Regions from separate parts of the Rhodopseudomonas sp. WA056 genome, predicted to be linked through region 4. Evidence: predicted binding sites of a transcription regulator. Region 4 holds the regulator's gene; each other region holds the start of a gene.
The links. The regulator PhoB, encoded in region 4, activates phosphate uptake and scavenging genes when phosphate is short. The targets are predictions, from matches to a motif close to TGTCATNNANCTGTCAT.
Positions count from the first base shown of each region.

Region 1: the regulator PhoB is predicted to act here: its motif matches at 1,200-1,216, upstream of DU475_RS05635 (alkaline phosphatase).
Region 2: the regulator PhoB is predicted to act here: its motif matches at 1,845-1,861, upstream of ugpB (sn-glycerol-3-phosphate ABC transporter substrate-binding protein UgpB).
Region 3: the regulator PhoB is predicted to act here: its motif matches at 3,178-3,194, upstream of DU475_RS15815 (pyruvate kinase).

Region 1 covers NZ_QPFS01000016.1:43,394-51,071, forward strand. The annotation lists gene DU475_RS05630 (hypothetical protein) at 1-1,094, shown strand, start outside; gene DU475_RS05635 (alkaline phosphatase) at 1,256-3,013, shown strand; gene DU475_RS05640 (putative bifunctional diguanylate cyclase/phosphodiesterase) at 3,038-5,275, opposite strand; gene mepA (penicillin-insensitive murein endopeptidase) at 5,641-6,603, shown strand; gene DU475_RS05650 (potassium/proton antiporter) at 6,625-7,678, opposite strand, start outside.
Region 2 covers NZ_QPFS01000126.1:4,464-12,141, forward strand. The annotation lists gene ugpA (sn-glycerol-3-phosphate ABC transporter permease UgpA) at 1-294, opposite strand, end outside; gene ugpB (sn-glycerol-3-phosphate ABC transporter substrate-binding protein UgpB) at 460-1,788, opposite strand; gene DU475_RS19850 (CaiB/BaiF CoA transferase family protein) at 2,007-3,212, opposite strand; tRNA gene DU475_RS19855 (tRNA-Ala) at 3,389-3,464, opposite strand; gene DU475_RS19860 (TIGR02300 family protein) at 3,534-3,938, opposite strand; gene aroA (3-phosphoshikimate 1-carboxyvinyltransferase) at 4,082-5,419, shown strand; gene DU475_RS19870 (lysophospholipid acyltransferase family protein) at 5,423-6,097, opposite strand; gene cmk ((d)CMP kinase) at 6,263-6,901, shown strand; gene rpsA (30S ribosomal protein S1) at 7,201-7,678, shown strand, end outside.
Region 3 covers NZ_QPFS01000080.1:13,934-21,611, reverse strand. The annotation lists gene DU475_RS15840 (branched-chain amino acid ABC transporter permease) at 1-62, opposite strand, end outside; gene DU475_RS15835 (branched-chain amino acid ABC transporter permease) at 64-939, opposite strand; gene DU475_RS15830 (ABC transporter ATP-binding protein) at 979-1,725, opposite strand; gene DU475_RS15825 (ABC transporter ATP-binding protein) at 1,718-2,473, opposite strand; gene DU475_RS15820 (ArsC family reductase) at 2,694-3,041, opposite strand; gene DU475_RS15815 (pyruvate kinase) at 3,258-4,772, shown strand; partial or broken gene DU475_RS15810 (arsenate reductase) at 4,738-5,077, opposite strand; gene DU475_RS15805 (glycine zipper domain-containing protein) at 5,303-5,452, shown strand; gene DU475_RS15800 (NAD(P)/FAD-dependent oxidoreductase) at 5,630-7,432, shown strand; gene DU475_RS15795 (AbrB/MazE/SpoVT family DNA-binding domain-containing protein) at 7,538-7,678, shown strand, end outside.
Region 4 covers NZ_QPFS01000173.1:253-7,102, reverse strand. The annotation lists partial or broken gene pstC (phosphate ABC transporter permease subunit PstC) at 1-175, shown strand, start outside; gene pstA (phosphate ABC transporter permease PstA) at 176-1,039, shown strand; gene pstB (phosphate ABC transporter ATP-binding protein PstB) at 1,036-1,860, shown strand; gene phoU (phosphate signaling complex protein PhoU) at 1,884-2,600, shown strand; gene phoB (phosphate regulon transcriptional regulator PhoB) at 2,674-3,387, shown strand; gene DU475_RS22265 (GcrA family cell cycle regulator) at 3,739-4,248, opposite strand; gene DU475_RS22260 (aspartate aminotransferase family protein) at 4,726-5,937, shown strand; gene argF (ornithine carbamoyltransferase) at 5,937-6,850, shown strand, end outside.

The DNA of each region.
Region 1 (7,678 bases), on a different contig from region 4:
CGATTGCGACCGCACGCGAGGCCGCGGCCAAGGCGGCCATCAGCGGCAACATACGTCGGCAGGTTAGGGCGCTCCGTATTGCTGCACTAAGTCTCGGTCAACTCGGGAGGCACGAAGAGGCAATTGCGACAGCGCGAGAGGCGGCGGCCAGGGCCGAGAGCATCGCCGATTTCAACCAGCAGCTTCATGCGCTGCGGACTGCGGTATGGAGCTTCGGCGACCTCGGACGTTACGAGGAAGCTGTTGCACTTGCGCGGGAGGCAGCAGCTATCGCTGCTCGCGCCGGAGATACTGTCGGACAGTCTGAAGCCATTGAAGATGTTGCATGGAGTCTCCTTGGATTGGACTGCAGAGACGAAGCTATTGCAGCCGCGCGCATGGCTGCAGATCTGGTCCAGAAGACTGCTGGTGAAGTGCTATCGGTTTCGATGGCGGAGACTATCCTAGCTGTGCGCCCGGGCTTTGTCGATGTGGAGCTTGCACACCAATCCTATGAAGTCTTGGTGCAGGAGGCCGAATCCAGAGGCAGCGGCAGTCCAGAGTTGTATTTTGATGACATTGCATCCATCGCAACCACTTGTTTTGGTTGGCTACGACTAATTGCGACACTGGCAAGGCATCCTGATGTTGCAGAAAGGATTGCCGAATCGACCGCCGGCCTCGATGAGCCAGGTTTGGCAGTTGCACAGTCATTCCTCGGTGGCGATCGGGATACTGCGCTACGGATGGTCCGCCACGTTGTACCAGCGCTCGTCCAAGCGGTAGAAGACGCATCCGATCCACGCCTTGCAAGGCTTTGGGCTGCCGTGCTCGCGACATCGGCGGAAAGGATCGTCGCCAGCGTCGAAGACCATGCGTTTCTGAACGACGTCGCCGACATCTTCACTGCGCAGACCTCGGTTCCGACGCGCACGACCGCGCTGCTGAGGGCGTCAGCGACCTATCATGCCGCAGGTCGCGATCCTGCGGCGCTGGCGCGGCTCGATCCCGATCTCGCGACGACGCTAAAGGCCGTTTTCCCGCCGAAGGAAAGCGAGACGAAGGCGCAGCGCAAGCCGCGAAAGCGCAGGACTGTGAAGAAAGGCAAGGGATGAGGGCAAGCGACGTCAAATGGGTTAACGTCCCGAAGCCCGTCATTGCCGGCCCAACAGAGTGCGATGGGTTGCGGCGCAACAGCGCATAACCGATCTACAGACCTCCGTCATCCAACCGTCATTTGCCGCTCATACGGTCCCGCGCATCAATCAGGACCGTGATGATGATCAGGCATGTTGTCGCGGCGGCGTTGGCGTCGCTGATGTTCGTTTCGGCTGCTTCGGCTCAGACCATTTATCCGATCGATCGCGCCGAGCTTCTGGCCGGCGCCAAGTTCGATCTCAAGGTCGAGTTCGCCGGCGAGGTCGCCGCCGACACAGCGAGCCTCACCATCAACGGAGCCGACGCCGCGAGCGTGTTTGGCAAGGCCCCGGAGCTGATCGCGCGCGAGGCCGGTCAGCCGCGATCGGCGCTGCTGCTGCGCGACGTGACGCTGAATAGGCCCGGCCGCTACACCATCGAGGCCGGCGATGGCGCAGAGCGTCGCAGCGTGAGCTGGACGGTGTACGACACCGGTCCGCGGCGGGCCAGGAACGTCATCCTGTTCATCGGCGACGGCATGTCGCCGGCGCACCGCGTCGCCGCCCGCATCCTGTCCAAGGGCATCGACCAAGGCCGCGCCCGCGGCAAGCTGGCGATCGACGACATGCCGCAGATGGCGCTGGTGTCGACCGCCGGCAGCGACTCGATCATCACCGATTCCGCCAACGCCGCCAGCGCCTACGCGACCGGCCACAAAGCGGCGGTCAATGCGATGGGGGTCTATGCCGACCGCACCCCCGACCCGCTCGACGATCCCAAGGTCGAGACCCTGGCGTCGCTGGCCAAGCGCAAGCTCGGGCTGGCGGTCGGCATTGTCACCAACACCGAGGTCCAGGACGCGACCCCGGCCGCGGTGATCGCCCACACCCGCCGCCGCGCCGCCTACGATGCCATCGTGGCGCAGTTCTATGCGGCGCAGCCGGACGTATTGATGGGCGGCGGTGCCGCTTACTTCCTGCCGAAGAGCGCCGGCGGCAGACGCAAGGACGATGTCGACTACCTGGCGAAGTTTCGCGACGCCGGCTATTCGGTCGCGGCCACCGCGACGGAGCTCGAAGCTGTCGGCCGGCAAAGCCCGGCAAAACTGCTCGGCCTGTTCGCGCCGGGCAACATGGACGGCGTGCTCGACCGCCGCTTCCTGAAAGGCGGTGGCGTCGCCAAGAACCCGGACCAGCCCGACCTGACCCGGCAGGTCGCGGTCGCGCTCGAGGTGCTGGCGAAAAACGACGCCGGCTTCTTCCTGATGGTCGAATCCGGCCTGATCGACAAATATGCCCATGCGCTCGACATGGAGCGCGCGGTCTACGACACCATCATGCTCGACAACGCGGTGCGCCAGACCCGCGACTGGGCCAAGGCGCGCGGCGACGACACGCTGATCCTGGTGGTGGCCGATCACAATCATCCCAACGCGCTGGTCGGCACGGTGCGCGACGATCTGGCCGAGGGCGACGACGTGCCGCTGCGCGAACGGATCGGCGTGTACGACCGCGCCGGCTTCCCGAACTATCCGGCGCCCGACCAGGACGGCTATCCGGACCGCGTCGATGTCAGCCGGCGTCTCGCGATTTTCTCGGCCAGCCTGCCGGATCACTACGAAACGCTGCGGCCGAAGCTGGACGGCCCCAACCAGCCGACCGAGGCCGGCGACAAGCCCGGCACCTTCAAGGCCAACGACAAGTACAAGGGCGTTCCCGGCGCGGTGCTCAGAATCGGCAATCTGCCGGCGATGATGAACGCCAGCGTGCATTCCGGCGAGGACGTGATCCTCACCGCCGCCGGCCCCGGCAGCGACCGCGTCCACGGCGCGCTGGAGAATTCCGACCTGTTCCGGGTGATGGCCGATGCGCTGGGGCTCGGCGCCGACGCCAAGTAGCAGGCGGCCGCGGCGGCACGGAGCCTACGCCACCCGCGCCGACCCCATCGCGAATGGCGTGCCGACCGAGGCGCCGCTTTGCTGCAGCTCGAGCAGCCCGGTGATTTCGGCGTTCGGCCGCGCGTGGCTGAACAGGAAGCCCTGCGCCTCCTGGCAGCCTTCGGCCCGCAGCCAGCTCAGCTCCGCCTCGCTCTCGACGCCCTCGGCCGTGATGGTGACGCCGAGGCCGTTGCCGAGGCTGATGATGGCGCGGACGATCGCCTGGGATTCGCGATTGTCGCACAGCCCGCGCACGAACGACTGATCGATCTTGATCTTGTCGAACGGGAAGCTGCGCAGATAACTCAGCGACGAATAGCCGGTGCCGAAATCGTCCATCGAAATCCGCACCCCGAGCGCGCGCAGCGCATGCAGCGTCGCCAGCACCTGGCTGCTCTTTTCCAGCAGCAGCGTCTCGGTGATCTCCAGCTCCAGCCGGCGCGGCGGCAGGCCGGATTGCTTCAGCGCATCCATCACCACCGACAAGAGGTTGCCGACCCGGAACTGCAGCGGCGACAGGTTGACGGCGACGCGAACGTCGTCGGGCCAGCGCGCCGCGTCCATGCAGGCCGAGCGCAGGATCTGCGCGCCGATGGCATTGATCAGGCCGGTGTCCTCGGCCACCGGAATGAACTCGGCCGGCGAGATCATGCCGCGCTCCGGGTGCGGCCAGCGCACCAGCGCTTCGCTGCCGGTGATGCGGCCGTCGGCGAGCCGCACCAGCGGTTGATAATAAGGACGCAGCACTTCGTGCTGCAGCGCCGCGCGCAGATCTGTCTCGATCTTGCGCCTCGCCTGGGCGCGCGCGTCCATCCCGACCTCGAAGAAGCTGAAGGTGCCGCGGGTGTCCTTCTTGGCCCGCGACAGCGCCATGTCGGCGTTCATCAGCAGCTTCTCGGAATCGTCGCCGTCACCCGGCGCCACCGCGATGCCGATGCTGGCGCCGATCACCACCGAATGGCCCTGCAGCAGATAGGGCTCGGCGACCGCGTGCAGCAGCCGCTTGGCGAGCAGCACGATATCCTCGGGGCGCTTGATGCCGGTCTGGATCACCGCGAATTCGTCGGAGTTGAGCCGCGCCAGCGGATCCTCCTCGCGCAGCGTCGAACGCAGCCGGCGGGCGACGCCGCGCAGCAGCTTGTCGCCGACGGCGTGGCCGAGCGTGTCGTTGACGGCCTTGAAATTGTCGATGCCGAGGAACAGCACGGCGATCTTCTCGCCGGTGCGGCGGGTCTGGATCAACAGATCGTCCAGCCGCTTGCGCAACGAGTTGCGGTTCGGCAGCCCGGTCAGCCCGTCGTGATGCGCCATGAAGGCGAGCCGCATCTCGGCGCGCTTGCGCTCGGTGATGTCCATCAGCGCCAGCAGCACCGCCGGCTCGCCGTTGTAGGTGAGCTGGCGCGAGTAGATCGCCAGATCGATCAGCGAGCCGTCGGCCTTGACGTGCTTCCAGGTGCGCGCGGTGCGCTCCTCGTGGGTCTGATCGCCGGACCACGGCAGTTCGGTGTCGAACGCCTGCAGCCGGCGGATGGTCAGCGAGGCGAATTCCGACGGCGAATAGCCGTAATGTTCGACCGCAGCGTCGTTGACCGCGAGAATCCGTTCGTCGTTCAGCTCGCAAACGATCATCGGCACAGGATTGCTGTCGAACATCAGCCGGAACGACGCCTCGCGCTGCTTCAGCTCGGTGATGTCGACGCGCAGGCCGATGATGCCGCCATCGGACGTGGTGCGCTCCTCGATCTGGATGCAGCGGCCGTCCGCCAGCACCTGTTCGTGGCTGTGACCGGGATTGAACATCCGCTGCAGCCGCTCGGCGATCCACTCTTCCTCGCGGCCGATCGCTTCCGGATAGTCGCCGCGCGCGATGCCGATCCGCATCGTGTCCTGGATCCGCGCGCCGGCTCTGAACTGATCGGCCGTGGCTTTGTAGATCTCGGCGTAGCGCTTGTTCCAGAGGATGTAGCGGCCGTCGGCATCGAGAAACACGATGCCTTGCGGAATCAGGTCGATCGCTTCGCGCAACCGCTCGTGCGACCGCCTGGCTTCTTCGAGCGCGGCTTCGACGGCGCGTTCTCCGGCCACGACCTCCGCGGCGTTGGCGCGGCGACGCGGCTTCGACGCCAGCCTCGGCGCGGTCCAGCCGCATCGGTGCATCCTGCCGCTGCCGGCCCCGGGACGGTTTCGCGCCGTCTTCTTTTTCTTCAGCCGAACTTGCGGCATCCACCACGCCTCATCACGCAAATGACGCCCTGGTTGTGCAATAAGTGTCTGAAAAAATTGTATAACCGCACGGTTCCAGCAGCCTGCCTCAGACTTGGCCGACGCCCTCGTCTGCCTGCGGGAAAGGCATTCGCCGCAGGCCCCGCGGTGTCGAATGACCGTCTTGCGGGTGGAGTCGGGGATTCGCGGAGGATTCTGACGGCTGCTGCCCAAGTGCTGAGCGATTCGGCCCAAGGCGCATCAAATTGCGCCAGAATCCGGTAGAGTTAGCAGGGTCTTAAGGAGTCGGGTCGCGGTAACCGGCAGGCCGTGAACGACCGGTGAAGACCATCGAGCCGATCGCCGGCGTAAGGTATAGTCACCAGATGCACCACACGATCCTCGCCGCCCCGATGTGGTTCGCCGCTTTGCTGGCGACCACGGTGTCGTCCCTGGCCGTAGCCCAGGCGCAGGACAAGGGCCGGCTCGATCCCAAGCCACTGCCGCCGCTGGCCAACCCGAACGACCCGGCGCTCGCGGCCCGCGAGCTGTTCGCCCGCAAGCTGCGGCCGGCAGCGTTGCCGCCGCAGCCGGTCGGGTTTTACGCCAAGGGCTGCATGGCCGGCGGCCTGGCGCTGCCGATCGACGGCCCGACCTGGCAGGTGATGCGGCTGTCCCGCAATCGGAATTGGGCACTGCCGGACACCGTCAGGCTGATCCAGATCCTGGCCGACAAGGCCCACGCCCAGGCCGGCTGGCCGGGCATTCTGGTCGGCGATATGTCGCAGCCGCGCGGCGGGCCGATGCTGACCGGCCATGCCAGCCATCAGGTCGGGCTCGACGCCGACATCTGGCTGACGCCGATGCCGGACCGCCGCTTGTCGCGCAACGAGCGCGAGGAGATGTCGGCGGTGATGATGGTTCGCAAGGACCGGCTGGATATCGAGCCATCGGCCTGGACGCCATCGCATTGGAAGGTGATCCGCGCCGCGGCGTTGGAGCCGGCGGTTGACCGGATTTTCGTCAACGCCGCGATCAAGAAGGCGCTGTGCCGCGAAGCCAGAGGCGATCGTGGCTGGCTGCAGAAGGTGCGGCCGATGTACGGCCATGACTATCACTTTCACATCCGGCTGCGCTGCCCGCCGGGCGTCGACGGCTGCGTATCGCAACCAGAGCCGCCTTCCGGCGAGGGCTGTAGCGCGTCCGACTTCGCCTATTGGTTCAGCGACGCGGTGCTGCATCCGAAGCCGCCGACCAAGCCCCCGCCGCCACGGCACCAGCTCACGCTGGCGGAACTGCCGGGCGAGTGCCGAGCCGTGCTGAACGCGCCCGACAAGAAGCCGGACTGACCGTTTCCCAAAGGGTCTGGGCTAGACGCCTGCGAGCAGCGACCAGATTTCCGACAGCTTGGCCTTCAGCTTGGCGAACCGGGTCGGCGGCGGCGCGTCATCCTCGTCCTCCGGCAACCGCAGGCCGACTACATTGACGCGGCCACCGCCGAGGCTGCGCGCCACCAACACGATCGAGTCCAGCGGCAGCGTTGCGCCGACCACCGGCGCCTGATCGAGATGGATATCGAAGTAATCGGCCAGTGTCAGCGCCTCCTGGCCGGGCGGCACGCCGACGCCGTAGGCGGCGGCAAGATCGCCCAGCGACGTCTCGCCCGGGACGATGAAATCGCCGAGCAGATGCGGGTCGGGCGCGGTCGAGGGCGGCATGTCGACGAAGAAGCGGTCGAGCGCCGCGGCCTTTTCGGGCGGCGCCAGCAGATAGACATAGTCGCCGGGCGCGACCGGCTCGGCCTCCTCGGGCGTCAGGATACGCTCGTCACGGATCACCAGCGTCGGCTTCGACCATGACGGAATCAGGCCGCGCTTCAGATACAGGCTCTTCGGTCGCACCGCATAGCCGACGAGCTGCTGCTCGAGCTGGCCGGGCAGATCCAGCTCGATCCGGCGCGGGCCGCGGTCGGTTCGGGGCAGCGCCACGTGCAGCTTGCGGGCTGCCGGCCCCAGCGTCCAGCCTTGCAGCATCAGCGAGATCAGCACCACCACGAAGGCGACGTCGAAATATTGGTAAGCGTTCGACAGCCCGACCAGCATCGGGATCGAGGCGAGGAAGATCGCGACTGCACCGCGCAGGCCGACCCAGGCGATGAACAGCCGCTCCCGCCAATTGAACCGGAACGGCGCCAGACAGATGAACACCGCGAGCGGCCGCGCCACCAGCATCAGGGCCAGCGCGATCACCACGGCGGGGCCGATGCTGCTCATCAGCCGCTGCGGCGACACCAGCAGGCCGAGCAGCACGAACATCACGATCTGCGCCAGCCAGGTCGCGGCGTCGAGAAACGCCACCACCGAATTGTGCGCGCGGGTCGGCTGATTGCCGATGATCATGCCGGCGAGATAGACCGCCAGGAAG
Region 2 (7,678 bases), on a different contig from region 4:
CCGATCCGCCATCACCGCCAGCAGCAGCGCGAGCGACAGCGACGACAGCGCGATCGCGAAGGAGAATGCGAAGGTCCGCAGGATGGCGCCGAAGTAGTCCGGATCAGCGAGCAACTCGCGATAATTGTCGAACCAGACGAACACGGTCGACAGCCCGAACGCGTCCTGCATCAGGAACGACTGGATCACCGCCTGGCCGGCCGGCCAATAGAAGAACACCAGCACCACCGCGAGCTGCGGAAGCACCAGCAGATAGGGCAGAAACTTCGACTGAAAGACGGCCTGCTTGAGCATGGATCAGCTGCTTACCTGTGGCCGGAAGACTCGACAAGCACTCCATCGTCATCGTCCGGCTTGACCGGGCGACCCAGTACTCCGTGACGCCGACAGTCTCGCCGAGACGCTCTGGAATACTGGGTGCCCCGCTTTCGCGGGGCAATGACGCTAGGGGTAACGCGGCTAACGAACCGCAGTCTTTTCGAACTGTCGCAGCATCGTGTTGCCACGCGTCACAGCGGCGTCGAGGGCTTCTTTGGCGGTCTTCTTACCGGCGAGTGCCTGCTCGATCTCCTCGGCCCAGAGATCGCGGAGCTGCACCATGTTGCCGAGCCGCAGACCGCGGGAATTCTCGGTCGGCGGCTTGTTGGTCAACTCCTTGATCGGCGTTTCGAGGTACGGCTGCTCGTTGTAGAAGCCGTCGGCCTTGGCTTTCTCGTATGCCGCCTTGGTGATCGGCAGGTAACCCGACGCCTTGTGGATCGCGACCTGGCGGTCGGTGTCGGACAGGAACGCCAGGAACTTGGCGACCCCCTTGTACTCCTCAGGTGTCTTGCCGCCCATCACCCACAGCGAAGCGCCGCCGATGATCGAATTCTGCGGCGCGCCCTGGACGTCCGGATAGTAAGGCATCGGCGCGTTGGTCCAGTTGAACTTGGCCTGCGACTTGACGTTGCCGAAGAACCCGGACGAGGTCAGGAACAGCGGGCACTCGCCCGAGGTGAAACGGCCCTCGCCGGCATTGGTGCGACCCGAGTAGTCGTAGGTCTTGTCTTTCTGCAGCTCGATCAGCTTCTCGAGATGCTTGATCTGCACCGGACCGTTGAATTCGAGCTTGGTGTCGAAGCCGTCGAGGCCATTGGCCTTGCTCGCCAGCGGCACGTTGTGCCAGGCCGAAAGCTGCTCAAGATTGGCCCAGGTCACCCAGGCGGTGGAGAAACCGCAGGTGGCATAACCCGCCGCCTTCAGTTTCTTGGCGTCGTCGAATACCTGCGGCCAGGTCTTAGGGATCTCGGTGATGCCGGCTTTTTTCAGCGCGTCGAGATTGAGCCACATCACCATCGACGACGAGTTGAACGGGAACGACAGCATCTCGCCCTTCGAGGTCGAGTAGTAGCCGGTGATCGCCGGCAGATAGGCGTTGGGATCGAATGTCTCGCCGGTTTCCTGCATCAGCTTGTAGACCGGCTTCACCGCACCGGTCGCCGACATCATGGTGGCGGTTCCGACCTCGAACACCTGCATGATGTGCGGTGCATTGCCGGCGCGGAATGCGGCGATGCCGGCATTCATGGTGTCGGGATAGCTCCCTTTGTAGGCGGGCACGACCTTGTAGTCGCTCTGCGAGGCGTTGAAATCATTGGCGAGTTTGACGACGACCTCGTTGTTGCCGCCGGTCATCGCGTGCCACCATTGAATTTCAGTGACCGCCTGGGCCGGCGCGGCCATCGCCAGCGTCACGGCGATCGCCGTTGCGGCGGCCGCGGTCGGGCCGAAGGATCGAAATGCCATGAATACCTCCCGGTTCGGTGCGCAAAATCGTGGACGGCGCGCGGTAGCAGCACGCAATGACAGGCGCATGACCGTATAGGCGACAGGCCGGCGCAGGGAAGCGCGACAGCGACCCAACCTCAGAAAAGCATAGTGCGGCGCAAGATCACGCCGCACTGCGGCCGTCGATGCCCGAGCGGGCGCGGCGGGCGCCGGCATCGCTGCCAGCGCCACCTCGATCAGCGTTTGCGCTCGGGACCGCTGACGATGCCGTCGGCGACCAGCTTGGCGATGTCGTCGGCCGAATAGCCGAACTCGCCGAGCACCTCGCCGGCGTGCTGACTGAATGTCGGCGGCAGGCTGCGAAGGCTGGCTTTGGTGCGCTCGAATCGGATCGGTGAGGCGACGCCCTTGTACCAGTCCTTCTCGATCACATCGCCGCGGTAGGCGGTGTGCGGGCTTGTCAACGCCTTGTCGATCGACTGCACCGGACCGGCCGGCAGGCCGGCGTTGAGCAGCCGGTCGCACAGCGGCACGGCGTCGTGCTGGCTGAACACCGCCTCGAGTTCGGCGCGGAGTGCGGCGCGGTTGGCGATGCGGTCCTTGTTGCGCGCGAAGCGCGGATCGGTGCCGAGTTCTGGCTTGCCGATCTCCTTGCACAGTTTGCGGAAGGTGCCGTCGTTGCCGACACCGGTAAAGATCTGACCGTCGCGGGCATTGAAGGTCGCATACGGCACCAGATTCGGGTGCTCGTTGCCGGTCAGCGCCGGCGGCTTGCCATGCAGGAAGTAGTTCGCGGTATGCGGATGCATGATCGCGAGACCGGTTTCGTACAGCGTGGTCTCCACGAACTGGCCCTTGCCGGAGCGCTCGCGCTCCGCCAGTGCCATCAAAATACCGATCGTTGCATACAGGCCGGTGGTGATGTCGACCAGAGGCACGCCGATCCGCATCGGCCCGCTTTCCGGCGATCCCGTCGCCGCGATCATGCCGGTCATCGCCTGGATGATGGCGTCGTAACCGGGATTGCCGCCGCGCGGGCCGTCGGCGCCGAAGCCCGAGATCCGGCAGTGCACCAGCCGCGGAAACTTCTCGCGAATCACTTCGTTCGAGAGGCCCCATTTGTCGAGCGTGCCGGGTTTGAAGTTCTCTATCAGCACGTCGGCGTCTTCGAGCATCTTCAGCAGCACCTCGCGGCCGTCGGGCGAGGCGAGGTCGAGGCCGATCGAGCGCTTGTTGCGGTTGATGCCGAGGAAATACGCCGCATCCTCGTCATGGAACGGAGGACCCCAGTCGCGGACTTCGTCGCCCGCCGGCGGTTCGACCTTGATCACGTCGGCGCCGTGGTCGGCGAGAATCTGGGTGCAATACGGGCCGCCGAGCACGCGGGTGAGATCGATCACGCGCAATCCGGCGATCGCGCCGGGCATCGATGCAGGGGTCATACTGGCTTTCTTGGCGAAGCTTGAAGGGGAGGCGAACTTACCGTCCCCGACCGCATTTTGGCAAATGCCGCTCAGACTTCAGTGCCTGCCACGCGCATGCAGCTTCAGGTGCGGCCTGACCTGCTTGCAGAAGCTGGGCGACCATGTCGCATCAAGCAGATCGGGCGGGGAAGGAGTGGTGGAGCCAGGCGGGATCGAACCGCCGACCTCTTGCATGCCATGCAAGCGCTCTCCCAGCTGAGCTATGGCCCCTTACCCTGGGTGCGCGGCGCAAATCAAATTCGCCGCGCGGCAATCGTTGATCACATATCGGCGACGATCTCAAGTCTCCTCATCGCCAGAAACGTCACCAATGATGTCCGTGACGTCTTCATCCTCTTCTTCTTCATCGGCGATGAAGGTCGAATCGTCGTCATCGTCGTCGATCGTCTCGTCGATTTCGATGTCATCCTCGGATTCCGGCACCACGGCCTTGACCTTGCCGGTGTTCTCCTCGGCATCAGCCTCCTCGAGCGACACCAGCTCTTCGGCCTCCATCGCCTCCGGAGCCTCCGTATCGGCCGGGGCAGCGGCGCGCTGATCGGCACGCGTGCGCGGCGCCACGACCGGAGCGATCGGAACCACCTCGCCGGTATAGGGCGAGATCACCGGGGTCTTGTTCAGATCGTAGAACTTTTTGCCCGTCGTCGGGCAAATGCGTTTGGTTCCGAGATCGGATTTCGCCACTTGTGCAACCTTGGGATTTCTTGAAAAACGGTGCTTCACTTGGCTAGTTGGCACGCCGCTGTCAATAGCGGTTTGTGCCGAAGGCCGCGAAGCGGGACCGTGGCGCCGAGCCGAATCACCCGCAGCCGCAAGGGACCACCATCTTGACTGATTCGAACCAGCCGACGCCGCTGCAGGCGCGCAAGAGCGACGCATTGCGCGGCACCGCACGCGTCCCGGGCGACAAATCGATTTCGCACCGCGCGTTGATTCTCGGCGCACTGGCGGTCGGCGAGACCCGGATCTCGGGCCTGCTCGAGGGCGAGGACGTTCTCAACACCGCCAAGGCGATGCGCGCGCTGGGAGCCAAGGTCGAGCGCACCGGGGACTGCGAATGGCGCGTCCACGGCGTCGGCGTCGCGGGCTTTGCGACGCCGGCGGGCCCGCTGGATTTCGGCAATTCGGGCACCGGCTGCCGGCTGGCGATGGGCGCGGTGGCGGGATCTCCGGTCCTGGCGACGTTCGACGGCGACGCGTCGCTGCGCAGCCGGCCGATGCGACGGATCGTCGATCCGCTGGAGCTGATGGGCGCCAAAGTGGTGTCGAGCAGCGACGGCGGCCGGCTGCCGCTGACCCTGCAGGGCGCCCGCGATCCGCTGCCGATCCTGTACCGCACCCCTGTGCCGTCCGCCCAGATCAAGTCCGCCGTGCTGCTCGCCGGCCTGTCGGCGCCTGGCATCACGACCGTGATCGAGGCCGAAGCCAGCCGCGACCATACCGAGCTGATGCTGCAGCATTTCGGCGCCACGGTCGTCACCGAACCGGAAGGCGCCCATGGCCGTAAGATTTCGTTAACCGGCCAGCCCGAATTGCGGGGCGCCCCGGTGGTGGTGCCGGCCGATCCGTCGTCGGCCGCCTTCCCGATGGTGGCGGCGCTGGTGGTGCCGGGCTCCGACATCGAGCTGACCGACGTGATGACCAACCCGCTGCGCACCGGGCTGATCACGACGCTGCGGGAAATGGGCGCCTCGATCGAGGACAGCGACGTCCGGGGCGACGCCGGCGAGCCGATGGCCCGGTTCCGGGTGCGCGGTTCGAAGCTGAGGGGCGTCGAGGTGCCGCCGGAGCGCGCACCGTCGATGATCGACGAATATCTGGTGCTGGCAGTCGCCGCGGCGTTCGCCGAAGGCACCACGGTGATGCGCGGCCTGCACGAACTGCGGGTCAAGGAAAGCGACCGGCTGGACGCGACCGCCGCGATGCTGCGGGTCAACGGCGTCGCGGTCGAGATCGCCGGCGACGATCTGATCGTCGAGGGCAAAGGCCATGTGCCCGGCGGCGGCGTGGTCGCCACCCACATGGATCATCGCATCGCGATGTCTGCCCTGGTGATGGGACTGGCGGCCGGCCGTCCGGTGACGGTCGACGACACCGCCTTCATTGCCACCAGCTTCCCGGATTTCATCCCGATGATGCAGCGGCTGGGCGCTGAATTCGGCTGAGCCTCAGGTCGCTTCGACCGGCTGAAGGCCGACGATCCGGTCGGTTTCGTTCTGCGCGGCGGTCAGAGCTGCCTGCAGCCGCTCGGCGATCTCTGCGGTCGGCGAGCCGGCCTCGACGGTAATCGGCTCGCCGAACCGGATCGCAACCTTCGCGAACAATCCCGGCAGCATCAGCCGATCCCAGCTCCGAAGCAGCTTGTGACGAGACAGACTGACCGAGACCGGCAGGATCGGCAGCCCGGTCAGCCGCGCCATATCGAGAACTCCCTCGCTGTTGATGCGCATCCGCGGACCGCGCGGGCCGTCGGGCGTGACGAACAGGCTGTGGCCGGACTTTCCAAGCCGCATCATTTCGCGTGCCGCCCGCATGCCGCCGCGCGAGGACGAACCGACCGCAGTCTGAATCCCGAACGCGGCCCCGACCCGGGAGATGATCTTGCCGTCGCGATGCCCACTGATCAGCGCGACCAGCGGCTTGCTCTTGGTCTGCAGCATCGGCGCCATGATCAGCCGCCCGTGCCACATCGCCAGAATGTAAGGCTCCGGGATCGGAGCGGCCTGCCGATCGTATCGGCCGGTCCACATCACGAACTTAAAATAGATCTTGGAAAAGTTGACGCCGAGCGACAGGACCGCATCCGATCGCGTAATGCGTTTGACGAAAGCGGGCGTGGCCATCCAGGAAGAGTCCGGGCAGAGATAGATAGGAAATTGCCAACGAGGCTGGCTTCGGCGGATCGCGGGTTTATACCCAGTCGTTCACGGCTGCAAACCACCGCGGGACCTCGTCGGGACGCCCCGCCGCCATACAGGCTCACCAAGCCAATTGGAATGCAAAAGAGAATGATCATCGCAATCGACGGACCGGCCGCATCGGGCAAAGGGACGCTCGCCAAGCGGCTGGCCGCACATTACGGCTTCGGGCATCTTGATACCGGCGTGATCTACCGCGCCGTCGCCAAGGCGATGCTGGACGCTGGCGCCGACCTCGCCGACGAGGCCCGCGCCGCCGAGGTCGCCCGCACGCTCGACCCGGCGCGGTTCGACGACCCGGCGCTGAAGAGTCAAACCGTCGGCGAGGCCGCCTCGGTGGTGTCGGCGCATCCGCGGGTTCGCGCCGCGCTGGTCGAGTTCCAGCAGCGCTTCGCCGCCACGCCGCCGGGCGCCGTGCTGGATGGCCGCGACATCGGCACGGTGATCTGTCCGGATGCCGATGTGAAGATCTTCGTCGTCGCGTCCGCCGAGGTCCGCGCCCACCGCAGGTTCCTGGAAGCACAGTCCCGCGGCGAGCCCGCCGACGAGGCGGTAATCCTGGCCGACATCCTCAAGCGCGACGAACGCGACCAGAACCGCGCCGCAGCACCGCTCAAGCAAGCACCGGATGCAGTCTTGCTCGATAATTCCTATTTGGATATAGAAGGCGGCGTCCGGGCCGCCATCGACATTGTCGAGGCCGTTCGAGCGGGCCGGCGTCGGGTCTGAGGACCAAAACGGCGCCGTCATTGGAGGTTCGCCCGCTCCACCGCCACCGCCGCGATGGCCGGATGAAGACCGCGAGATCCGCTTCGGATTCATCGCGCCTTTCGCCGCCGGACGATCTGCTGGAATGCCCCAATCTGCGATCCGCTTCACCGCGGATCAACGTCTCGACCGTGCAGGCATGCTGCCGGCCCGCTCCGCACCGATGTGCAGGGCGGTCGTCAGGTTCGCGGACCCCTGACACTGCGCGCACGAGACGGCCCTCAACCGAACTGCCGGCGACATCCGCATCTGGAGAACAAATGGCTTCGACTGACACTTACAACCCGACCCGCGACGATTTCGCCGCGATGCTCGACGAGTCCTTCGCCGGCGGCAACCTGCAGGAAAGCTCTGTTATCAAGGGCAAGGTCGTCGCGATCGAGAAGGACATGGCCGTCATCGACGTCGGCCTGAAGACCGAAGGCCGCGTGCCGCTGCGCGAGTTCGCCGGTCCCGGCCGCGACAACGAGATCAAGGTCGGCGATACCGTCGAGGTGTTTCTCGATCGGATCGAGAATGCGCTCGGCGAAGCCGTGCTGTCGCGCGACAAGGCGCGCCGCGAAGAGAGCTGGGGCAAGCTCGAGAAGGCCTTCAACAACAACGAGAAGGTGTTCGGCGTCATCTTCAATCAGGTCAAGGGCGGCTTCACGGTCGACCTCGACGGCGCCGTGGCGTTCCTGCCGCGCTCCCAGGTCGACATCCGTCCGATCCGCGACGTCGCGCCGCTGATGAACAACT
Region 3 (7,678 bases), on a different contig from region 4:
ATCTCGTCGCGCACCGGGCGGCGGGTCGTCGTCGGGACGGAATTCTGCGTAATCGAGGTCATGTCAGGTTGCCCGTCCCGTGAGGCCCGAGGGTTTCACCAGCAGCACCAGCACCATCAGCACGAACACAACGGTGTTGGAGGCCTCGGGGTAGAAATATTTGGTCAGGCCCTCGATCACGCCGAGGGCAAAGCCGGTGATGATCGAGCCCATGATCGAGCCCATGCCGCCGATCACCACCACGGCGAACACCACGATGATCAGGTCGGCACCCATCAGCGGCCGGACCTGGTTGATCGGTGCCGACAGCACGCCGGCGAGTGCCGCCAGCCCGACGCCGAGGCCGTAGGTCAGCGTGATCATCCGCGGCACATTGATGCCGAACGCTCGCACCAGGGTCGGGTTCTCGGTGGCGGCGCGCAAGTACGCGCCGAGCCGGGTGCGCTCGATCATGAACCAGGTGAGCAGGCACACCACAAGCGAGAACACCACCACCCAGCCGCGATACACCGGCAGATACATGAAGCCGAGATTGATCGCGCCGCGAAGCTGTTCGGGGATCGCATAAGGCAGCCCGGAAGAACCGAAATAGTTCTGGAACACGCCCTGGATGATCAGCGCGACGCCGAAGGTGAGCAACAGGCCGTAGAGGTGATCGAGGCCCGACAGCCATTGCAGCAGCGTGCGTTCCATCACCATGCCGAACAGACCGACGATGATCGGCGACAGAATCAGCGCCCACCAATAGTTCAGGCCGAGCAGATTCAGCAGGAAATAGGCGCAAAACGCACCCATCATATACAACGCGCCGTGCGCGAAGTTGATGATGTTGAGCATGCCGAAGATCACGGCGAGGCCGAGGCTGAGCAGCGCATAGAACGAGCCGTTGATCAGGCCGACCAGAAGCTGCGCCAACAGAGCGGGGACGTTGATATCCATCTTGCTCTCAGTCTTTCGTGGATTCCAATGGCCCCGGCGTCAGACGCCGAGATAGGTGTGAAGCTTGTCCATGTTGGCTTCGAGCTCGGAATTGGCGAAGCCGTCGATGATCTTGCCGTGCTCGACCACGTAGTAGCGATCCGCCACCGTGGCTGCGAAGCGGAAGTTCTGCTCCACCAACAGGATGGTGAAGCCCTGCTTCTTCAGCCGCGCGATGGTGGCGCCGATCTGCTGGATGATCACCGGCGCCAGACCTTCGGTCGGCTCGTCCAGCATCAGGAACCGCGCCCCGGTGCGCAGGATGCGAGCGATCGCCAGCATCTGCTGCTCGCCGCCAGACAGCTTGGTGCCCTGACTCTTCAGCCGCTCGCGCAGGTTCGGGAACAGTTCGAAAATCTGATCGAGCGACAGCCCTCCGGGGCGGACCTGCGGCGGCAGCATCAGGTTCTCGCGGACGTCGAGGCTGGCGAAGATTCCGCGCTCCTCGGGGCAGAACGCGATGCCGCGGCGGGCGATCTTGTCGGACGAGGCCCGGCTGATGTCGGTGCCGTCGAAGATAATGGTTCCACTACGCTTGCCGACGATCCCCATCACCGCCTTCAGCGTGGTGGTCTTGCCGGCGCCGTTGCGCCCGAGCAGCGTCACCACCTCGCCTTCGCGGACGTCGAAATTCATGCCGTGCAGGATGTGGGATTCGCCGTACCACGCCTGCAGATCGCGCACGCTCAAAAGCGCCGCTCCCGCAGCCGACGAAGCCGGCCGCTGCAATGTCGTCGCCTCAACCATGGCCCGCTCCGAGATAGGCTTCCTTGACCCGCTGGTCCTGCGTCAGCTCGGTATAGTGCCCTTCCGCCAGCACCTGGCCGCGGGTCAGCACGGTGATGACGTCCGAAAGGTTGGCGACCACGCTCAAATTGTGCTCGACCATCAGGATCGTGTACTTGGCCGAGATCCGCTTGATCAGTGCCGCGATCTTGTCGATGTCCTCGTGGCCCATGCCGGCCATCGGCTCGTCAAGCAGCATCATCTCCGGATCGAGCGCCAGCGTGGTGGCGATCTCCAGCGCCCGCTTGCGGCCGTAGGGCATTTCGACCGCCGGGGTCGCAGCGAACTCGGACAGTCCGACGTCGTCGAGCAGCTCGCGCGCGCGCTCGTTGTACTTGTCGAGCACGCTCTTGGAGCGCCAGAAATCGAACGACGAGCCGTGCTGGCGTTGCAGCGCGACACGGACGTTCTCCAGCGCGGTCAGATGCGGGAACACCGCCGAGATCTGGAACGAGCGGACCAGCCCCAGCCGCGCCACGTCGGCCGGCGCCAGCGCGGTAATGTCCTGCCCGTTGTACAGAATCTGTCCCGCGGACGGCCGCAGGAACTTGGTAAGCAGATTGAAACACGTCGTCTTGCCGGCCCCGTTGGGGCCGATCAACGCATGGATGTGCCCACGGCGGACCCGCAGATTGACGTCCCGCACGGCAAAGAAGCCGGCGAATTCCTTGGTCAACCCGTTGGTTTCGAGAATGATGTCATCGGCCAAGCAGCTTCCCCCCATCGAACGCATGCGGTGCCGGCGCAGACGTCCGATGTCTTCTTTTTTGGAGCCGGTGCTCGGAGCGCCGTTGGCGCCCGGCCCGTCTTTCTGGCCCGACTATGCCGCTATTCGCGAGCCTTGTGCAAGATGCAAAGCTGGGCAGCGTTTGCGGGCGGTCGGACCTGGGGGAAACTCCGGCCGGCACTCGGCCGACCGGTGATCAGTATCATTCGAATTCCTCCGCGTAAGCCTCCGGCCGGAAGCCGACCAGCAGCTTGCGGCCGTGCTCAAGCACCGGGCGCTTGATCATCGACGGCTGCGCCAGCATCAGTGCGATCGCCTTGGCTTCGGTCAGCCCCTCTTTGTCCGCGTCGGGCAGTTTGCGGAAGGTGGCGCCGGCGCGGTTGAGTAACGTCTCCCAGCCGACCTGCCCGGCCCAGCGCGCCAGATGCGCCTGATTTATGCCTGCGGTCTTGTAGTCGTGGAACGTATAGCTGACGCCATGACCGTCGAGCCAGGCCCGCGCCTTCTTCATCGTGTCGCAGTTCTTGATGCCATAGAGGGTAGTGGGCACGCGCAGGCTCCGCAAGATTGAAAGCAATCGACTCGCATTCAGGCTACCACCCCCCAGCCGTCAAGCGCGATGGCCGCGCTGTGCGTGAACCCGCGAAAGAAGCTGGGAAGAAAGTCTGAGGCTGCGGAACGGTGCCTGTCACATGGGCTTCATCCAGCGATCCTAGAGCGGGTGGAATGCGGTTCTCTATGCCGCCCAAACGTGTGAGTGCCTGCGATGTCGACTGAAATCCTCCGCCTCAAGCACAAGCTCGACACGCTGATCACGGAGATCGACGAGGGCAGCCGCGAGCGGCTGGCCGGCTGGGCGGATCAGATCCATCGCCCCGGCTTCGGCCCCAGCGCCGCCAACCTCGCCCATTATCTGGCGCTGCGTCACCACGATCTGCGCCCGCTGCAGCACGCCCTGATGGCGCTGGGATTGTCCTCGCTCGGCCGGCTGGAAAGTCGAGTGATGCCGACGCTGCTCGCTGTTCGCGCCACCCTAGCGACGCTGGCGGGCGAGCCGGAGATGCTACGGCCGTCGACAAAGCAGTTCTTCGCCGGCGAGCACGATCTCGCCAGCCGCAGCGCCGAGATGTTCGGGCCGCTGTCCGGCGCCCGCCGTTCCGCCCTGCTGGTCACCTGCCCGAGCGAGGCGGCCGACGATCCCACTTTCATGCTGCGGCTCGCCGAGCGCGGGGTCGAGGCGGTGCGGATCAACTGCGCCCATGACGACGCGGCAGCCTGGCAGCGGATGATCAATCACCTCCACGTCGCCGAGGAAGCCTCCGGCCGCCGGATGAAGGTGCTGATGGACATCGCCGGGCCGAAGATCCGCACCGGCGCCGCGCGCGCTCCGGAGGGGCGCGAACGCATCGTCACCGGCGATCTTTTGGCGATCGTGGCACAAGGCCAGCTCGACCGCATCGACCTCGATGAAGAGCACTTCGCGGTGGAATGCACCCTGCCCGATCCACTGGCGCGCGCCGCCGTCGGCGCCCGGGTGTTCGTCGATGACGGCAAGCTGTGCGTCCGGATCGAGCGCAAGACCGCGTGGGGCCTGATCGGGCGCGTCACCGCCACCGCCGACAACGGCCTGCGGCTGAAGCCGGAGAAAGGCCTTAACTTCCCGGATACACCGCTCGACATCCCGGCGCTGACCGCCAAGGACCGCGCCGACCTCGATTTCGTCGCTGCCCACGCCGACGGCGTCGAGTTCTCGTTCGTGCAGTCGGTCGGCGACGTCAAGATGCTGCAGGCCGCGCTCGCCGAACGCCGGCCCGACGATTGGCACAAGCTGTCGCTGGTGCTGAAGATCGAGACGCCGGACGCGGTCGCCCACCTGCCGGACATTCTGGTCCAGGCCGCCGGCCGGCAGCCGACCGCGATCATGATCGCGCGCGGCGACCTTGCGGTCGAGATCGGCTTCGCACGGCTGGCAGAAATGCAGGAAGAGATCCTGTGGATCGGCGAAGCCGCCCACGTCCCGGTGATCTGGGCCACCCAGGTGCTCGAACATCTGGTGAAGAAGGGCACGCCCTCGCGCGGCGAGATGACCGACGCCGCGATGGCGGCGCGCGCCGAATGCGTGATGCTGAACAAGGGGCCGTACCTGTTCAAGGCGATCACCGAGCTCGATACGTTACTCGGCCGAATGGCCGATCATCAGCGCAAAAAGACGCCGCAACTACGCGCACTGCGCAGTTGGCCCCCTGCTAACGCAGCGCCTCGGCATAAAGCTCCGGCCTGAAGCCAACCAGAGCTTCGCCGTCCTTCTCGAGCACCGGCCGCTCGATCATCGAAGGCTGCGGCGCCATCAGCGCGATCGCTTTGGCTTCGGTGAGCCCTTCCTGGTCGGCATCCGAGAATTTGTCGAAAGGTGGGGCCCACGCGGTTGAGCAAGGTCTCGCAGCCGACCTGCTTGGCCCAGCGCTTCAGCGTCGCAGTCTCGATTCCGGCGGTCTTGTACTCCTGAAAGGCGTAAGCGACGCCCTCGTCGTCGAGCCACGCCCGCGCCTTCTTCACCGTGTCGCAGCTCTTGATGCCGTAGAGCATGATGGACACCCGGATCTCTTGTTGCTCGACCGCGGCCAGCGCGCCATCGCCTACGACCGCCAATCGAGTTGCCTAAGGGAATGCTGATCATCATCGCGCGGATCGGGGATTGGGTCCGAGGGAACAGTGGCTCGAAAACCGGGTTGACCTCACAAGCCGCGCGCCATGCCACCGCCCGACAACCCAGACTTTTTCAATCCGAGCCCAAATCGATCGGAGCCCAGCATGATCAATGCAATGCAGATTGCGATCGGCGTGGCTTTGGGAGTTGGAGTAGGCATCGCCCTCGACAATGTCGTGGCCGGGATCGGGATCGGCCTCGCGCTGGCGATCGCCATCGGATGGATTCGCCGCGACCGGCGCGACGAAAGCTGAGACCACGTGGCGTCGTCCTTGGCGCTGTTTCCGTTGTGCGATGCGGCAATCTCCCCCCGATCACAACTTCAACACCAGCTTTGCTTCGGCCTCGCCTCCCGAACTCGCGATGTTAGGATCGTCCCACAACAAGAACGCATCAAGGCGTCGCAACAACAAAGAACGGGAGGATCCCACATGCTCGACACCGCGCCGAACGGCAAAGTCACGACGCTCCTCGGACAACTCGACGATGCGCTGAGTGCCGTCGACATCGACCGCGCGGTCGATCTGTTTCAAACCGACTGCTACTGGCGCGACCTGATCGCCTTCACCTGGAACATCAAGACCATGGAAGGCAAGGATCAGGTCCGCGACATGCTGGGCGCGCGGCTGGCCGATACCAAGCCGTCGCATTGGCGGATCGCCGACGGCGAGGACGCCGCCGAGACCGATGGCATCGTCGAGTGCTTCATCCAGTTCGACACCGCGCTCGCCCGCGGCGTCGGCCATCTCCGCATCAAGGACGGCCGGATCTGGACGCTGCTCACCACCATGGCCGAACTGAAGGGATTCGAAGAGCCGCAAGGCTTTCAGCGCCCGATGGGCGTCAAGCACGGCGCCGATCCGAGCCGCAAAACCTGGAAGGAAGAGCGCGACGCCGAGGCCGCCGAGCTCGGCATCACCCGCCAGCCTTATTGCGTGATTATCGGCGGCGGCCAGGGCGGCGTCGCGCTCGGCGCGCGGCTGCGCCAGCTCGGCGTGCCGACCATCATCGTCGAGAAGAACGAGCGCCCGGGCGATAGCTGGCGCAAGCGCTACAAGTCGCTCTGCCTGCACGATCCCGTCTGGTACGACCACCTGCCCTATCTGCCGTTCCCGCCGAACTGGCCGGTGTTCGCGCCGAAAGACAAGATCGGTGACTGGCTGGAGATGTACACCAAGGTGATGGAGCTGAACTACTGGGGCTCCACCGTCTGCAAGCGCGCCTCCTACGATGAAGCCGCCAAGGAATGGACCGTGGTGGTCGAGCGCGACGGCCAGGAGATCACGCTGACGCCGAAGCAACTGGTGCTCGCCACCGGGATGTCGGCCAAGCCGAACATGCCGACCTTCGAGGGCATGGACGTGTTCAAGGGCGATCAGCACCACTCCTCGCAGCATCCCGGGCCGGATGCGTGGAAGGGGAAGAAAGCCGTGGTGATCGGCTCGAACAATTCGGCGCACGACATCTGCGCGGCACTCTGGGAGGCCGGCGCCGACGTCACCATGGTGCAGCGCTCGTCGACCCACATCGTCAAGTCGAACTCGCTGATGGAACTCGGGCTCGCCGGGCTCTACTCCGAGCAGGCGGTACAGAACGGCATCACCACCGCCAAGGCCGACCTGATCTTCGCATCGCTGCCCTACAAGATCCTGCACGAATTCCAGATTCCGATCTACAACGCGATCCGCGAGCGCGACGCCGAATTCTACAAGCGGCTGGATGCCGCCGGCTTCATGCTCGACTACGGCGATGACGATTCCGGCCTGTTCATGAAGTATCTGCGCCGCGGCTCGGGCTATTACATCGACGTCGGCGCTTCCGAACTGGTCGCCGACGGCCGCATCAAGCTGAAGAGCGGCGTCGACGTCGCGCGGCTCACCGAGGACGCGGTGGTCCTCAGCGACGGCACCGAGCTGCCGGCCGACCTCGTCGTTTACGCCACCGGCTACGGTTCGATGAACGGCTGGGCCGCGGACCTGATCTCGAAGGACGTCGCCGACAAGGTCGGCAAGGTCTGGGGCCTCGGCTCCAACACCCGCAAAGACCCCGGCCCGTGGGAGGGCGAGCAGCGCAACATGTGGAAGCCGACCCAGCAGGAAGGGCTGTGGTTTCACGGCGGCAACCTGCACCAGTCGCGCCACTACTCGCAGTTCCTGGCGCTGCAGCTCAAAGCCCGGATGGAAGGCCTCCCGACCCCGGTCTACGGCCTGCAACAGGTGCATCACCTGGGTTGATCGACCACCGCACAGGGAGCGGCTACGGCCCCCCTCCGGCATCGATCTGGCTTGTCGACCGGCAAAGCCCGCCCTATCTTACGTTCGTCTTACAGGGCACGACCAATGGCAGTACCGGCCGACAAGCTGACGACGACAGTCTCGACCAAGGGGCAGGTCATCCTGCCCAAGGCGATCCGGCAGCGCCGGCAGTGGCCGGCCGGCACCCGACTGACCGTCGAAGAGACGCCTGACGGCGTGCTGCTG
Region 4 (6,850 bases):
CTTCTCGCCCGGCACCACGATCTCGGCGGCGATCGCCTCGGAATTCGCCGAAAGCGACGGTTTGCATCAGTCCGGCCTGATCCTGCTCGGCCTGCTGCTGTTCATCCTCACTTTCATGGTGCTGGCTGCGGCGCGGCTGTTGCTGATGCGTCTCGAAATGAAGGCGGGAAAGTAAATGTCCCTCAACGCGCACAACAATCCGATCTATGTCCGCCGGCATCGCAGCGACGTGGTCGTCAAGGTGCTGTGCTCCATCGCCGCCGTGTTCGGCGTCACCTGGCTGGCGCTGATCCTGTTCACGCTGTTCTGGAATGGCCTCGCCGGTCTCGATCTCGGCGTGTTCACCAAGAGCACGCCGCCTCCCGGGTCGACCGACGGCGGCCTGCTCAACGCCATCGTCGGCTCCGTGATCATGACGGTGCTCGGCGTGGGCATCGGTGCGCCGCTCGGCCTGTTCGCCGGCACCTACCTGGCCGAATACGGCAAGTACGACAAGCTGACCTCGGTGATCCGTTTCATCAACGACATCCTGCTCAGCGCGCCGTCGATCATCATCGGCTTGTTCATCTACGGCGCGGTGGTGGTGACGATGGGGCGATTCTCCGCGCTCGCCGGTGCGCTGGCGCTCGCGGTGATCGTGATTCCGGTGGTGGTGCGTACCACCGAGGACATGCTGCTGCTGGTTCCGAGTTCGCTTCGCGAAGCGGCGTCCGCGCTCGGGCTGCCGCGCTCGCTGGTGATCCGCCGGATCGCCTATCGGGCCGCGCGCGCCGGTCTGATCACCGGCATTCTGCTCGCCACCGCGCGCGTCGCCGGTGAAACCGCGCCGCTGCTGTTCACCGCGCTCAGCAACCAGTTCTTCAGCCTGGACCTCAGCCGCACGATGGCCAACCTGCCGGTGACCATCAACAACTTCGTGCAGAGCCCCTACGACTACTGGAAGCAGCTCGCCTGGACCGGCGCGCTGCTGATCACCCTGACCGTTCTCGCCCTCAACATCGGCGCGCGTATCATCGGCGCGGAGAGGACCCCGAAATGACCGAGATCTCGATCGCGACCAATGTTCCCTCAGCGGCGATGCCGCCGATCGGCGCCCAGCCGGACGGTCCGCCCAAGATGACCGTGCGGGATCTGAATTTCTACTACGGCCAGAACCACGCGCTGAAGCACATCAATCTCGCGCTCGCCGCCAACCGGGTCACCGCCTTCATCGGCCCGTCGGGTTGCGGCAAGTCGACGTTGCTGCGGATCTTCAACCGGATGTACGATCTGTATCCGGGCCAGCGGGCCGACGGCCAGGTGCTGCTCGACAACACCAACATCCTCGACCCCAAGCTCGATCTCAATCTGCTGCGCGCCCGGGTCGGCATGGTGTTCCAGAAGCCGACGCCGTTCCCGATGACGATCTACGACAACATCGCGTTCGGCGTCCGTCTGTACGAGAAGATCTCCAAGTCGGAGATGGACGGCCGGGTCGAGAAGGCGCTGCGCGGCGCCGCGCTGTGGAACGAGGTCAAGGACAAGCTCAGCGCCTCCGGCCTCAGCCTGTCGGGCGGTCAGCAGCAGCGGCTGTGCATCGCCCGGACCATCGCGGTGCGGCCCGAAGTGATCCTGTTCGACGAGCCGTGCTCGGCGCTCGACCCGATCTCGACCGCCAAGATCGAGGAACTGATCGACGAGCTCAAGGAGCAGTACACGATCGCGATCGTCACTCACAACATGCAGCAGGCGGCCCGCGTGTCGGAATCGACCGCCTTCATGTATCTCGGGGAACTGATCGAGTTCGGGCCGACCAACAAGATCTTCACCTCGCCGAACGATCGGCGCACCCAGGATTACATCACCGGCCGGTTCGGCTGACGCCGCGGGCGAGGAGAACGGACATGGGATTCGAGCACACCACCAAGGCGTTCGACGGCGATTTGCAGGAGTTGACGCGGTTGGTCGCCGAAATGGGCGGCCTCGCCGAACGCCAGATCGTCGACTCGGTCGACGCGTTGATTAGGCGCGACGTCGCGCTGGCCTCGCGCGTGGTTGCGGCCGATGCCGAGATCGACCAGATGCAGCGCAGCATCGAAGAGCGCGCGGTGCTCACGATCGCCCGGCGGCAGCCGATGGCGATCGACCTGCGCGAGATCGTCGGGGCGATGCGGGTCGCGACCGATCTGGAGCGGATCGGCGATCTGTCGAAGAACATCGCCAAGCGCGTCAATGCCATCGACAGCGACTTTCATCCGCTGAAGCTGATCCGCGGACTGGAGCACATGACCGATCTGGTGCAGTCGCAGGTCAAGGCGGTGCTCGACGCCTACACGGCCCACGATCTGCCGGCCGCGATGGTGGTGTGGAACGGTGACGAGGAAGTCGACGCGATCTGCACCTCGCTGTTCCGCGAGCTGCTCACCTACATGATGGAAGATCCGCGCAACATCTCGTTCTGCATCCATCTGATGTTCTGCGCCAAGAACATCGAGCGGATCGGCGATCACGCCACCAACATTGCTGAGACGGTATTCTACATGATCGAGGGGCAGCAGATCATGGACAAGCGCCCCAAGGGCGACACGACGACCTTCGCGAACGCGACGCCGGGCAACTGACGTCGATCCCGCCGCCGGCTCCCGGGCCGCCGGCGGTGCACGAACCGGGACGAGGACTAAGACGAGGACGACGATGGCTGCGCGCATTCTGGTGGTCGAAGACGAGGAAGCGCTGACGACGCTGCTGCGATACAATCTGGAATCCGAAGGTTACGAGGTCGAGGCGGTGGCGCGGGGCGACGACGCCGACACTCGGATGAAAGAGCGAATTCCCGATCTGGTGGTGCTGGACTGGATGCTGCCGGGCCTGTCCGGCATCGAGCTGTGTCGCCGGCTGCGGGCCCGCCCGGAAACCAAGCAACTGCCGATCATCATGCTGACGGCGCGCGGCGAAGAAAGCGAACGCGTCCGCGGGCTCGCGACCGGTGCCGACGACTACATCGTCAAGCCGTTCTCGGTGCCGGAACTGTTGGCGCGGGTGAAGGGTTTGCTGCGCCGGGCGGCGCCGGAGCGGCTCGCCACCGTGCTGGCCTACGGCGATCTCGAACTCGACCGCGACAAGCGCCGGGTGGCGCGTTCCGGCCGGCCGATCGATCTCGGACCGACCGAATATCGGCTGCTCGAGTTCTTCCTCGAACATCCCGGCCGGGTATTCAGCCGCGAGCAACTGCTCGACGGCGTGTGGGGCCGCGACATCTACATCGACGAGCGCACTGTCGACGTCCACATCGGGCGCCTGCGCAAGCTGCTGAATATCGGCCGCGAACAGGATCCGATCCGCACCGTCCGCGGCGCCGGCTACGCCCTCGACGACCGCTTCGCCAAGGTGGAAGGCAGCCCATCGTAGTTGTTAGCAGGTTTGCGACGGAGGGTGGGTAAGGCGAAGCTTGCCCACCAAATCCCTCGTTTCAAACAGCGCTGACCGCGAACGTGATCTTGTGACCCGTGGGCACGACGCTACGCGCCCTTGCCGACCCGACCGCTTTTGCGATCGTTCAGCCGCGGCCTCAGCCCAACATCGCAGCATCACCCTCCGCGAAAGCGGAGGATCCAGTCTTGCAGTGAGTTGGGTGGGAAGTAACGGACGCTCTGGCATACTGGGGCGCCCGCTTTTGCGAGCGATCACAGTTTGGCAGGGTGTCGCGGCCCTGCGCTGCGCGAGCGCGGTTCGCCGCGGCGTTGGGCCGGCGGCGTCAGTCTAGCGGGTGGTCTTCGGCGCTTGGCGGCGGCGGTCGCCGACCGGCTGATAGGCGATGCGCGAGTGATGCGCGCAGTACGGCAGACCCGGCAGTGACTTGCCGCCGCAGAAGAAGAATTCGGGGCTCGACGGATCGCCGACCGGCCAGTGGCAGGTGGCTTCGTTGAGTTCCAGCAGCGACAGCCGCTGGTTCATTGGTACCACGTTGTCGAACGCGATCGGATCGGGCTCGGCCTCGACCTCGAAGGCGTGCGCCAAAGCGGTGTTGCCGCGCGCGACCGGGCGCGTGACCCTCATCATCTGCTGCACAGGGCGGGCCTTGCGCTGCCGCGGCGCCGCCGAGGTCGGGCTCTTGGCCCGGCCCGACAGGCCGAGGCGGTGGACCTTGCCGATCACGGCATTGCGGGTGACGTTACCCAGCTCAGCGGCAATTTGACTCGCCGACAGCCCGCCCTCCCACAATTTCTTCAACTGCTCGACGCGCTCGTCGGTCCAGGTCAATGCCGTCATAGTTCTATCCCTTCCTGCCAGCGGGCGCCGAGACTGGGGCGCGGAACCGCGGCTGTGAGGTCGTCAAAATCTCTGCTGTCAGAATCCCTTAGCGCTCGCCGGACGACCCCTGCCGCCCCGGCGTTACGCCTCGTTCGAGAACACGAAATGGATTACAAACCGCGCACGAGATGTCGTACCCGACAGGCAAAAGGCTACAATATGCCGTGACTCGGGCGCAAGAGTCCGACCCGGTGCGTCCACACCTTCTCCTGTGAGTGAGTCCGCGAAGCCACAACAAACAGCAGCGCTGATGCTTTCCGGCAGCACTTCGTCGAAGCTCCGTGTTGACAGTGAGTTCGACGCTTCTAGAATAATCCCACGTGCCGCCTGGAAAGGCGGCACGTTTCGTTTCCGGGGTACGTTGTCCCAGACTGCGTTCGTGTCATGCGCGTGACGCGTCCGGCCGGCGGCCCGTTTTTTCCGATCGGATCGGCCATGTCTCAGAGCGCTGCAACGTCCCATCTCCTCCCGGTTTTCGCCAGAGCGGATGTCGCGTTCGAGCGCGGCGAAGGTGTCTGGCTGCACGGGACCGACGGTGAGCGCTACCTGGATTTCACCAGCGGCGTCGCGGTCAACGCGCTCGGTCATTGCCATCCGCATCTGGTCGAAGCCTTGCAGCAGCAGGCGACCAGGCTGTGGCACATGTCCAACCTGTTCAAGAGCCCGGACGGCGAACGGCTGGCGGCGCGGCTGTGCGAGCAGAGCTTTGCCGACATGGTGTTCTTCTGCAATTCGGGCGCCGAGGCGGTGGAGTGCGCGCTGAAGATGGCGCGGCACTATCACTTCTCCAACGGCGCGCCCGAGCGCACCCGGGTGATTACTTTCGAAGGCGCGTTCCACGGCCGCACCCTCGGCACCCTCGCCGCCACCGGCGCAGCCAAGTACCTGGAGGGTTATGGCCCCCCGCTCGAAGGCTTCGATCAGCTCCCGCTCGGCGATCTCGACGCGGTGAAGGCTGCGATCGGCCCGCACACCGCGGCGATCCTGATCGAGCCGTTGCAGGGCGAGGGCGGCGTGCGCTCGCCCGAGCCGTCGTTCTTCCGCGCCTTGCGCGAGCTGTGCGACGCCCATGGCCTGCTGCTGATTTTCGACGAGGTGCAGACCGGGATGGGCCGCACCGGCGAGCTGTTCGCTCACGATCGGTTCGGCGTCGCGCCCGATATCATGGCGCTGGCGAAAGCGCTCGGCGGCGGCTTTCCGATCGGCGCCTGCCTGTCGACCGCGGAAGCCGCCAGGGGCATGGCGCCGGGCGCGCACGGCTCGACCTTCGGCGGCAATCCGCTGGCGGTCGCCGTCGCCAATGCGGTGCTCGACGTGATGCTGCAGCCGGGCTTCTTCGACGACGTCAAACGATCCTCGCTGCTGCTGAAGCAGAAGCTCGCCGGAGTGGTCGACCGCCATCCGCAAGTCCTCAGCGAGGTGCGCGGCGAGGGGCTGCTGCTCGGCCTCAAGGCGGTGGTGCCGTCGCCGGAGCTGATCGCGGCGCTGCGGGCCGAAAAACTGCTCACCGTCGGGGCCGGCGACAACGTGGTGCGGCTGCTGCCGCCGCTGATCGTCAGCGAGGCCGAGATCGACGAGGCGATCGGGCGGCTGGAGCGCGCCTGCGTCGTGCTTGCCGGTCAAGCGGCGCAGAAGGAGGCGGTGTGATGAGCAGCGCCATCAAGACGCCGCGGCACTTTCTCGACCTCACCGAGCTGCCGACCTCTGAGCTGCGCAGCATGCTGGCCGCCGCCGTCGCCATGAAGGCGAAGCGCAAGGCCAATGCCGAAGCCGACAAGCCGCTCGCCGGCAAGACCCTGGCGATGATCTTCGACAAGCCGTCGACCCGCACCCGGGTGTCGTTCGACGTCGGCATGCGCCAGCTCGGCGGCGAGTCGATCATGCTCACCGGTCAGGAGATGCAGCTCGGCCGCGGCGAGACCATCGCCGACACCGCGCGGGTGCTGTCGCGCTTCGTCGACATCATCATGATCCGCATCCTCAATCACGAGGCGCTGCTGGAGCTCGCCGCCAACGCCACCGTGCCGGTGATCAACGGCCTGACCCGCAAGTCGCATCCGTGCCAGGTGATGGCCGACGTGATGACGTTCGAGGAGCATCGCGGCCCGATCAAGGGCCGCACCATCGCCTGGACCGGCGACGACAACAACGTGCTGGCGTCGTTCGCGCATGCCGCGGCGTGCTTCGACTTCAAGCTCAACGTCGCCACCCCTCCGCAGCTCGCGCCCAACAAGGCGCTGCGCGACTGGATCAAGGCCAGCGGCGCCGCGATCACCATCGGCACCGATCCGGAGCAGGCCGTGCGCGGAGCCGACTGCGTCGTCACCGACACCTGGGTGTCGATGGGCGACAAGGACGGCGAGCATCGCCACAATTTGCTCAAGCCGTATCAGGTCAACGCCAAGCTGATGTCGCTCGCCCACAAGGACGCGATCTTCATGCACTGCCTGCCGGCGCATCGCGGCGAGGAGGTCACCGACGAGGTGATCGACGGCCCGCAATCGGTGGTGTTCGACGAAGCCGAAAACCGCCTGCATGCGCAGAAGGGCATCCTGGCCTG